Regions from separate parts of the Streptomyces sp. NPDC031132 genome, predicted to be linked through region 2. Evidence: riboswitches for the same ligand, from Rfam matches in the RefSeq annotation. Region 2 holds a riboswitch; the other holds the start of a gene.

Region 1 (4,644 bases), on a different contig from region 2:
CCCACGCCCACGTGTGGAAGCCCACCACGTCCGCCCCGAGCATGCCCCACATCAGCTGCGCCCGGATGTCGTCGGGGAGCATGTCCAGGAACTCGCGCGAGGCCCACGGGGTGTGCGTGAAGTGGCTGATCTTCAGGTCCGGCCGCAGTTCCCGCAGCTCACCCGGGACCAGCGCCAGGTGGTAGTCCTGCACGAGCACCGCCGCGCCCTCGCCGGCCTCCTGGGCCAGCGCCAGCGCGAAGGCGTGGTTGTAGGCGGCGTACGAATCCCACCGCCGCCGGAACTCCGCGTCGAAGACCGGCTCGCGCGGGATGTCGTACAGGTGGTGGTGCGTGAACCACAGCACCGAGTTCGCGATGCCGTTGTACGCGTCGTCGTACGTCGTGGGATCGATGTCCAGCATCCGGACGCCGGGTTCGGAGACGCCCCGGCGGACCGCCTCCCGGTCCGCCTCCGACAGCGCCGCGCAGATCCACAGCGCCTCCGGCTGTCGGGCGAGGGCGGCGGAGAGGCCGGAGACGAGACCGCCCCCGCCGCGCCGGGCCGTGAGGGTGCCGTCGTCGCCGAGCTGGTAGGAGAGCGGGCCGCGGTTCGCTGCAACGAGTACCTGGGAAGCCATGCCGCGAACCTAGCCCGGGGCCTGCCCGCTCAAACGTCAGTTCCCTCACGCCACCCTGCGGCCGGAGTACTCCTTGACCCCGGCCATCGGCGGCCGCTCCTCGGTGTCCACGGCGTACGTCCGCGGCACGAACCCGTTCGGCCCGCGCTCGAACTGGGTCAGTTCCGGCCGTACGAGGTGCCCGCGCGAGAGCCGCAGCTGCGCCGTGCGGTAGATCGCCGCGGCCATCCGGCCCAGTGCCTGGCCGTCCTGATGGCGGTGGAGCCGTACGCCGACGTCCACCTGGGCCAGCGCGTCCAGTCCGACCGTGTGCAGCGCGTCCACGAGCAGCCCCAGCTCGACGCCGTACCCGACGGGGAAGGGCAGACGTTCCAGCAGGGTGCGGCGCACGGCGTACTCACCGCCCAGCGGCTGGACGAAGCCGGCCAGCTGCGGCCAGTGGAGGTTGAGGAGCGGACGGGCGACCAGCTCGGTCACCCGGCCCCCCTGGCCGGGCGGCCTACCGGAGGCGAGCCCGTCGACCTCCGGTCCCAGCGGGCGGTCGTACATCGCCTTGACGAACTGCACGTCCGGCTCGGTCAGCAGCGGGCCGACGATCCCGGACACGAAGGCGGAGGAGAAGTCCCGCAGGTCGGCGTCCACGAAGCAGACGACGTCGCCGGTGGTCACCAGCAGCGAGCGCCACAGCACCTCGCCCTTGCCGTGCACGACCGGGATCCGCGGCAGGATGTCGTCGCGGTGCACCACGCGGGCGCCCGCCTTCGCGGCCACCTCGGCGGTCCGGTCGGTGGAACCCGAGTCGACCACGACCAGTTCGTCGACCAGCGGCACCGGCAGTCCGTCGATCAGATCGCGACGGATCACCTCGACGATGGCGCCGACCGTCTCCTCCTCGTCGAGCGCGGGCAGGACGACGCTGACCGTGGTGCCTGCCGCCCGCTTGGCGGAAAGCAGCTGGTCGAGCGGTCGGTCGGCCGCGGACCAGGAGCGGTCCGCAAACCAGCGCTCCACCTCTTCCAGCACGTTCGGCACTCCCTGTTTCCTCGTTCGTCCTCGGCGGGTTTCAGCCGAAAAGTGATCCATCTCGCGGTTCGGACAGCTGTCTCAACCGCCCGGACCTTCCGTTACAGTCTTGAACAACGCGAAGGACCACCGCATGCCGGGGGTCCCCGCGAACAAACGCCCGGACGCGCCATGGAGCGCGCGGCCCGGTGCCATACCGCTCATCCAGAGGGGCAGAGGGACACGGCCCGTTGAAGCCCCGGCAACCCTCCAGTCGGTTCTCGCGCTTGCTTGCAGCAGCGAGGTCCCCGGCTAGGGAAGGTGCCAATTCCGTCTCATGGCGAAGTGCGCCATGGGGAAGATGAGGAGAAAGGGCCTCGCCATCATGGCTGCACAGACTGTTGCCACCTCTGTCGATCTCGGACCTGCCACCGGCCTCTCGTGTCGTGAGTGCGGTACCCGCTTCGAGCTCGGACCCATCTTCGCGTGCGTCGAGTGCTTCGGACCTCTGGAAGTCGCCTACGACCTTCCCACCGGGGACCCCGACGCCCTGCGCGCCGCGATCGAGGCCGGCCCGAACAACATCTGGCGCTACGCCCCGCTGCTGCCCGTCCCCGCGGACGTGGCCTCCAAGCCCAGCCTGAACCCCGGCTTCACCAAGCTCGTCGACGCGGCCAACCTGGCCAAGGAGCTCGGCTTCACCGGCAAGCTGTACGTCAAGGACGACTCCGGCAACCCGACGCACTCCTTCAAGGACCGCGTCGTGGCCATCGCCGTCGAGGCCGCCCGCGCCTTCGGCTTCACCACCCTGTCCTGCTCCTCCACCGGCAACCTGGCCGGCGCCGTCGGCGCCGCGGCCGCCCGGGCCGGATTCCGCTCCTGCGTGTTCATCCCGCACGACCTGGAGCAGGGCAAGGTCGTCATGGCCGGGGTGTACGGCGGCGACCTGGTCGGCATCGAGGGCAACTACGACGACGTCAACCGCTTCTGCTCCGAGCTCATCGGCGACCCGCTGGGCGAGGGCTGGGGCTTCGTCAACGTCAACCTGCGTCCGTACTACGGCGAGGGCTCCAAGACGCTGGCGTACGAGATCTGCGAGCAGCTCGGCTGGCAGCTGCCCGACCAGATCGTGATCCCGATCGCGTCCGGCTCGCAGCTGACGAAGATCGACAAGGGGCTGCAGGAGCTGGTCAAGCTCGGCCTGGTCGAGGACAAGCCTTACAAGATCTTCGGCGCCCAGGCCGAGGGCTGCTCCCCGGTCTCCACCGCCTTCAAGGCCGGCCACGACGTGGTCCGCCCGCAGAAGCCGAACACCATCGCCAAGTCGCTGGCCATCGGCAACCCGGCCGACGGCCCGTACGTCCTGGACATCGCCCGCCGTACGGGCGGCTACGTCGAGGACGTCAACGACGAGCAGGTCGTCGAGGCCATCAAGATCCTCGCGCAGACCGAGGGCATCTTCGCCGAGACCGCGGGCGGCGTGACCGTCGGCGTGACCAAGAAGCTCATCGAGAACGGGCAGCTCGACCCGGCGCTGACCACGGTGGTCCTCAACACCGGTGACGGCCTCAAGACCCTGGAGGCGGTGGCCGCGGACAGCGGGCAGACCGCCACCATCCGCCCGAGCCTGGACGCGTTCCGCGCAGCCGGCCTGGCCTAGGGGGTGGCCGGCGGACCAAGGCCGGGCCCGGGGTCTCTGGCACCGCGCCTTGCTGCGTTGTCGTCAGTCGCCGACGCTCCGCGTCGACTCCCTCCTCCGCCTTGCAATCCACGGCACGAGACACCCCGGGCTGATCCGGCCCTGATCCGCCGGACACCCCCTCCCTCCCCGAACCCCCGGAAAGGCAGCAGCGCCATGAGCGTCAACGTCCGCATCCCCACCATCCTGCGCACCTACACCGGCGGCCAGGCCGAGGTCGCCGCCGAGGGCGCGACCCTCTCCGAGGTCATCGCGTCCCTGGAGGCGAACCACCCGGGCATCGCCGCCCGCGTCCTGGACGACCAGGGCAAGCTGCGCCGCTTCGTGAACGTCTACGTCAACGACGACGACGTGCGCTTCGAGGGCGGCCTGGACGCGGTGACGCCGGACGGTGCGGGTGTCTCGATCATTCCCGCCGTCGCCGGCGGCTGCTGATACGCGAAAGCCCCGAATTGCTCCCTCCGCTAAAAGCGGAGGGGGCAATTCTGCTTGGTTGGGCGCGGTAGAGTTGGGGAAGTCCCCTCCGCTGTTCTTGCCACCCGCATATGAGCGGGTCGAGTGAGGGTTGACATTGAGTCAATATGCAAGTGCGGTATGGGGCTTTGGCGAGATATGCCGGGTCCGAGTTGCCCGGCAATATGCCAAATTTTCACTCTATTTCAATGTATCCCCGTGTCCAGATTTCTCGTCGGATTGACCTGTTGCAGACAGCAGCGGTGCAGATACATTCAGCCCCGGTCGAGGCGTTCCGGCGCAAGTTCTGACCCGGGACCGCGAAGTGCGGTCCTGCGCAAGGGCCAGTAATAGGGGAGTTAGGCATGGCTCAGGGCACCGTCAAGTGGTTCAACGCGGAGAAGGGCTACGGCTTCATCGCGGTCGACGGTGGTGCGGATGTGTTCGTCCACTACAGCGCCATCCAGATGGACGGGTACCGCACCCTTGAAGAGGGTCAGCGGGTCGAGTTCGAGATCTCGCAGGGCCAGAAGGGTCCGCAGGCGGACATGGTCAAGCTCGCCGTCTAGTCCCGGCGCGATCGACCACCGACGCATACACATGAAGGGCCCGCATCCTGGAGGAGGGATGCGGGCCCTTCGTGCTGCCCCCGCAGCGCGCGCGTGTCGCCCGCGCGCCGCCCCGTGCCGCCCCTCGTGCCGGGCCCGGACGTCGGCCCGGCGTTCCCTCAAGCCGCTTGCACTCGAGGGGGTCGAGTGCTAATCATTGGCGTTAGCACTCTCCTGTCGAGAGTGCTACTACACAGGACCGGGTCGGTGAGGCCCGCAGGGTCCGGCGGGAAGGAACCGCCGGGCACGCAGGCCGTCCGTCG
Region 2 (4,644 bases):
ACGCCTCCTCGCCCCAGACCCTGGTGGGCGCATCGGGGGCGATCTCGGCGGTGCTGGGGGCCTTCCTGTGCCTGTTCCCCCGGGCGAGGGTGACGAGCCTGTTCCCGTTCCTCCTCTTCCTCCCGCTGCGCTTCCCGGCCTGGATCGTCCTCCTGTTCTGGTTCGGCCTCCAGTGGCTGGCGGCGCACCGCGCGGGGAGCGGCCCGGGGGTGGCGTACCTGGCCCATGTGGTGGGCTTCTCGCTCGGCTTCGTCTACGCGTGGGTGCGGTATCGGCGTACGACTAGAGTGAGGAGACCAGCGACGGCCACCGAGGGAGACAGCCAGCCGTGATCACCGCGATCGTGCTCATCAAGACCAGCGTGGACCGCATCCCCGAGATCGCCGAGTCGATCGCCGCGCTGGAGAACGTCAGCGAGGTCTACTCCGTCACGGGGACGTACGACCTGATCGCGCTGGTCCGCGTGGCCCGCCACGAGAACCTGGCGGACATCATCCCGGGCCGCATCAGCAAGATCCCGGGCGTGGAGGCGACGGACACCCACGTGGCGTTCCGCACGTACTCCCAGCACGACTTGGAAGCGGCGTTCGCGATCGGCCTCGACGCGTAGCGCCTGGTTCGTCCCGGCTCGCGGATCCCGGCCGCATCAGGCCCTCGGCAGTGGCGCGAGGTCATGTGCCCAGCTCCGGCACGCTCTCCCCCGTCCGTGCCGGGCGGCCTTCGGCCAGCCAGAACAGGTAGTCGCGGAGGTGGTCCGCCAGGTCGCCGTCGATGTGGGCTACGTACGCACGGGCCCCGGCCGCGGCGTCGTTCATCCAGTCGCTCCGGGCCGATGCCCAGGGTCCGCAGCCCGCCCTCACGGCCCACTCGCGCACCCGGGCCCGGTCCCGCCACCAGTCCCGGACCAGCTCCGGGGTCCAGTGGGCGTCGCCGTCGCCGCCGTACGCCCGGAAGGGTTCGCATTCGGCGGCGCAGACCAGGGCGTGGACCTCCGAGGGCGTCCGGGGCTGGTGGTACACGAACTCACTGCCGTACGCGTCCTCGTACATGACGTGGTCGGGCGCGCACTGCCGCCCGGTGAGGCAGGTGTCGGTGTGGGCCGCGTAGAAGGGGCCCGGCACGCTCCGCCAGTCCCGCTGCTCCCAGCCGTCGGGCGCAGGCCCGGACCAGTCGCGGCTCACCCGGTCGCCCCGCCACAGCGGATGCGGCTCGCCCGCCATGGCCCGGGCGGTCGGTATCGGATCCCAGTACGTCATGCGGCGAAGCGTATGCCGGGACGGTGACGACGGACGGAGTCCGGCGTGTCAGGAAATGGGCACGCAGCGGCCCTCTTCGGTGCGGTACTGCCACTTGGCGCCGTCGGCGACGAGTTCCTTGACCGCGCGGACGAAGCGGTCGACGTGCTCGTCGGGCGTGCCCGCGCCGAAGCTGACGCGGATCGCGTTCAGCGAGCGCTCGCCCGGGGCCGCCTCGGGGGCTCCGCATTCGCCCTGGGCCTGCGGCTCGCTGCCCAGCAGGGTGCGGACCAGGGGGTGGGCGCAGAACAGGCCGTCGCGGACGCCGATCCCGTACTCCGCCGACAGCGCGGCCGCGAAGTGCGAGCTGTTCCAGCCGTCCACGACGAAGGAGATGACGCCGACCCGCGGGGCGTCGTCCCCGAAGAGGGAGAGGATCCGAACGGCCGGGACCTCCGCCAGCCCGTCCCGGACCTTGGCGATCAGGTGGTGCTCGCGGGCGACGAGGCTCTCGAAGCCCGCCTCGGTCAGGGCCTTGCAGGCGGAGGCGATCGAGTACACGCCGATGACGTTCGGGGAGCCGGCCTCGTGGCGGGCGGCCGTCGTGTGCCACTCGACGTCGACGCCGCCGTCCGCGCGGCGGGCGACCTTCCGGGAGGCGCCGCCGCCGGCCAGGTACGGCTCCGCCTGCTGCAGCCAGTCCGCGCGGCCGGCCAGCACGCCCGAGCCGAACGGCGCGTAGAGCTTGTGCCCGGAGAAGGCCACCCAGTCCACGTCCAGTTCCTGCACGGAGACGGGGTGGTGCGGGGCCAACTGGGCGGCGTCCAGCACGATCCGCGCGCCGTGGGCGTGCGCGGCCGCGGCGAGCTCCTTCACCGGCCACAGCTCGCCGGTGACGTTGGAGGCGCCGGTGACGCAGACCAGCGCCGGGCCGTAAGGGTCACGGGCGGCCAGCGCCCGCTCGAGGGTCTCGACGGCCTGGGCGGGAGTACGGGGGGCGTTGAGGTACGTGACCTGCGTGTCGGCCCACGGCAGCAGCGAGGCGTGGTGCTCGGTCTCGAAGACGAAGACCTGGCAGCCGGCCGGGAGTACGGCGGCGAGCAGGTTCAGCGAGTCGGTGGTGGACCGGGTGAAGACGACCTGGTCGGCGGGGCGGCAGTCGAGGAACTCGGCGACCGTGGTGCGGCTCTGCTCGAAGAGGTCGGTGGAGAGCTGGGAGAGGTAGCCGGCGCCGCGGTGCACGCTGCCGTAGTAGGGGGCGTACGCGGCGACGTCGTCCCAGACCCGCTGGAGCGCCGGGGCGCTGGCCGCGTAGTCGAGGGCCGCGTAGGTGACCTCGCCACCGGTGACGAGCGGGACGGTGACGTCCCGGCCGAGGACCGGCAGCGGCTCGGCACGGGCGGGGTCGACGGGGGCGGCAACGGGGGCGGTCACGGCGGCGGTGGCGACGGCGTTCGGGTACGTGGACATGGCGGTATCTCCCGGCGGGACAGGCTGAATGGCTTCGGACGGCCCGTACACGGGTGCACGGATGCGCGGACGCGCATGCGGCTGTGGGGTACGGGAGTTGCCTCGACGCACGGACGGCTGGGGGCCGTGCGGAGGGTGAAGAGGGGCGGAGTCGCCCTATCGCATTCGCTTGCTCACGGAAAAAGCTCCTCGAGAGACCAGGACCCCTGGTGTCGAGGGATCCGCGCTTGCCGTAGGCCTTTCTGCCTACGACCTGGTCATCACCCGGGGCACCCCGCCACGGAAGGAGGGTTGCCGGACAGCAAGCCGGGGCCTAAACGCTGTCACTCGTGACCTGGTCAGCATCCTGCCACAAGATCCCTCACGCACAAGACCCCGGTCCGCATCGTGGACCGGGGTCATCGCTTTCACGCCTTTCCGGCGCGGCCGGGCGCCAGGCCGGGTGCTAGGCGTTGCTCGCTCGCACCCAGCGCTCCAGGGCGGCCCGCGCCGCACCCGAGTCGATCGACTCGGCCGCGCGGGTGATACCGGCCGCGATCTGCTCCTCCAGGGTGCCGGTGCCCGGGTCCAGCGCCACGAGGGCGGCGGCCGAGTTCAGCAGGACGGCGTCGCGGACCGGGCCGGTCTCGCCGGCCAGCAGGCGGCGGGCCACGTCCGCGTTGTACGAGGGGTCCCCGCCGGCCAGGGCGGAGACGTCGACCAGGGAGATGCCCACGTCACGCGGGTCGAGGGTGTGCTCGGTGACCTTGCCGTCGCGGACCCACCAGATCCGCGAGGTCGACGCCGTGGTCAGTTCGTCCAGGCCGTCGTCGCCGCGGAAGACCAGCGCGGAGGAGCCCCGCTCGGCGAGGACGCCCGCGACGATCGGGGCCATCCGGGGGTCGGCCACGCCGGAGGCCTGGGCCCGGACCCGGGCCGGGTTGGTCAGCGGGCCGAGGATGTTGAAGGTGGTGCGGATGCCGAGTTCCTTGCGGGCCGCCGCGACGTGCCGCAGCGCCGGGTGGAACTTCACCGCGAAGCAGAAGGTGATGCCGGCCTCGGCGGCGACCTCGACGACCCGCGCCGTGCTGAGGTCGAGGTTGACGCCGAGCTTCTCCAGGACGTCGGAGGAGCCGCTCGCGGAGGACGCGGCCCGGTTTCCGTGCTTGACGACCTTGGCTCCGGTGCCGGCCACCACGATCGACGACATCGTCGAGATGTTCACCGTCTTGGCCCCGTCGCCGCCGGTGCCGACGATGTCCACGGTCCGGCCCGGCACCTCGATCAGGTTGGCGTGCTCGTACATGGAGCGTACGAGGCCGTTGATCTCCGCGACGGTTTCGCCCTTGGCCCGCAGCGCCACCACGAAGCCGGCGATCTGGGCGTCGGTGGCCTCCCCGCGCATGATCCTGTCCATGGCCCAGGCGCTCTCCTCGGCGCGCAGGTCCTGGCCGCTCAGCAGCGCGTCGAGGACGCCCGGCCAGCCACGGGCCGCCACGCTGTCGCCGCCTGCCGGGGTCGCAACGTTCATGGTCCGCTCCTGCTTTTGGTCGGCCACCCGGGTCGGGGCCCACGTCGGATGGGAAGGGCTCCAGCCTATCCAGCCCCGGGGACGGCAAAGAGCCCCGTCCGGACACTGGACGGGGCTCTTGCCGTGGCGACACCAGGACTGACCGAAATCAGTCCCTCAAGCGGGATCAGTGGTGGCCGTGGCCGCTCTGGATCTCCTTGTACTCCTCCACCGTGGGCTTCGGAATCTGGCTGTCCTCCGCGTAGTAGCCCTTGCTGAGCTTCGCGCGGAGCTTCTCCATACGGCCGACCTTGCGCTCGACGCCGTTCTCGTCGACCGTCGGGCCGATCTCGACCGGCTTGTACTGCTCGTGCGAGGTCAGCGTGTGCAGCTGGCCCTGCGTCAGCGGCTCGTGGACCTCGACGAACTCACCGTGCGGCAGGCGCTTGA

The links. Region 2 has a riboswitch for S-adenosylmethionine ahead of ACZ49B_RS03845 (aminotransferase class V-fold PLP-dependent enzyme). Riboswitches for the same ligand answer to the same signal wherever they lie in the genome.
Region 1: linked by a shared signal. The riboswitch ahead of thrC (threonine synthase) and the one ahead of ACZ49B_RS03845 (aminotransferase class V-fold PLP-dependent enzyme) in region 2 are both predicted to bind S-adenosylmethionine.

The regions. Positions count from the first base shown of each region.
Region 1 covers NZ_JBVIGX010000013.1:118,694-123,337, reverse strand. The annotation lists gene ACZ49B_RS21045 (alpha,alpha-trehalose-phosphate synthase (UDP-forming)) at 1-619, opposite strand, end outside; gene ACZ49B_RS21040 (glucosyl-3-phosphoglycerate synthase) at 665-1,642, opposite strand; SAM riboswitch class I at 1,840-1,989, shown strand; gene thrC (threonine synthase) at 2,007-3,281, shown strand; gene ACZ49B_RS21030 (MoaD/ThiS family protein) at 3,477-3,755, shown strand; gene ACZ49B_RS21025 (cold-shock protein) at 4,139-4,342, shown strand.
Region 2 covers NZ_JBVIGX010000002.1:176,569-181,212, forward strand. The annotation lists gene ACZ49B_RS03830 (rhomboid family intramembrane serine protease) at 1-332, shown strand, start outside; gene ACZ49B_RS03835 (Lrp/AsnC family transcriptional regulator) at 329-610, shown strand; gene ACZ49B_RS03840 (ferredoxin family protein) at 672-1,256, opposite strand; gene ACZ49B_RS03845 (aminotransferase class V-fold PLP-dependent enzyme) at 1,305-2,705, opposite strand; SAM riboswitch class IV at 2,924-3,040, opposite strand; gene trpD (anthranilate phosphoribosyltransferase) at 3,151-4,215, opposite strand; gene qcrB (cytochrome bc1 complex cytochrome b subunit) at 4,382-4,644, opposite strand, start outside.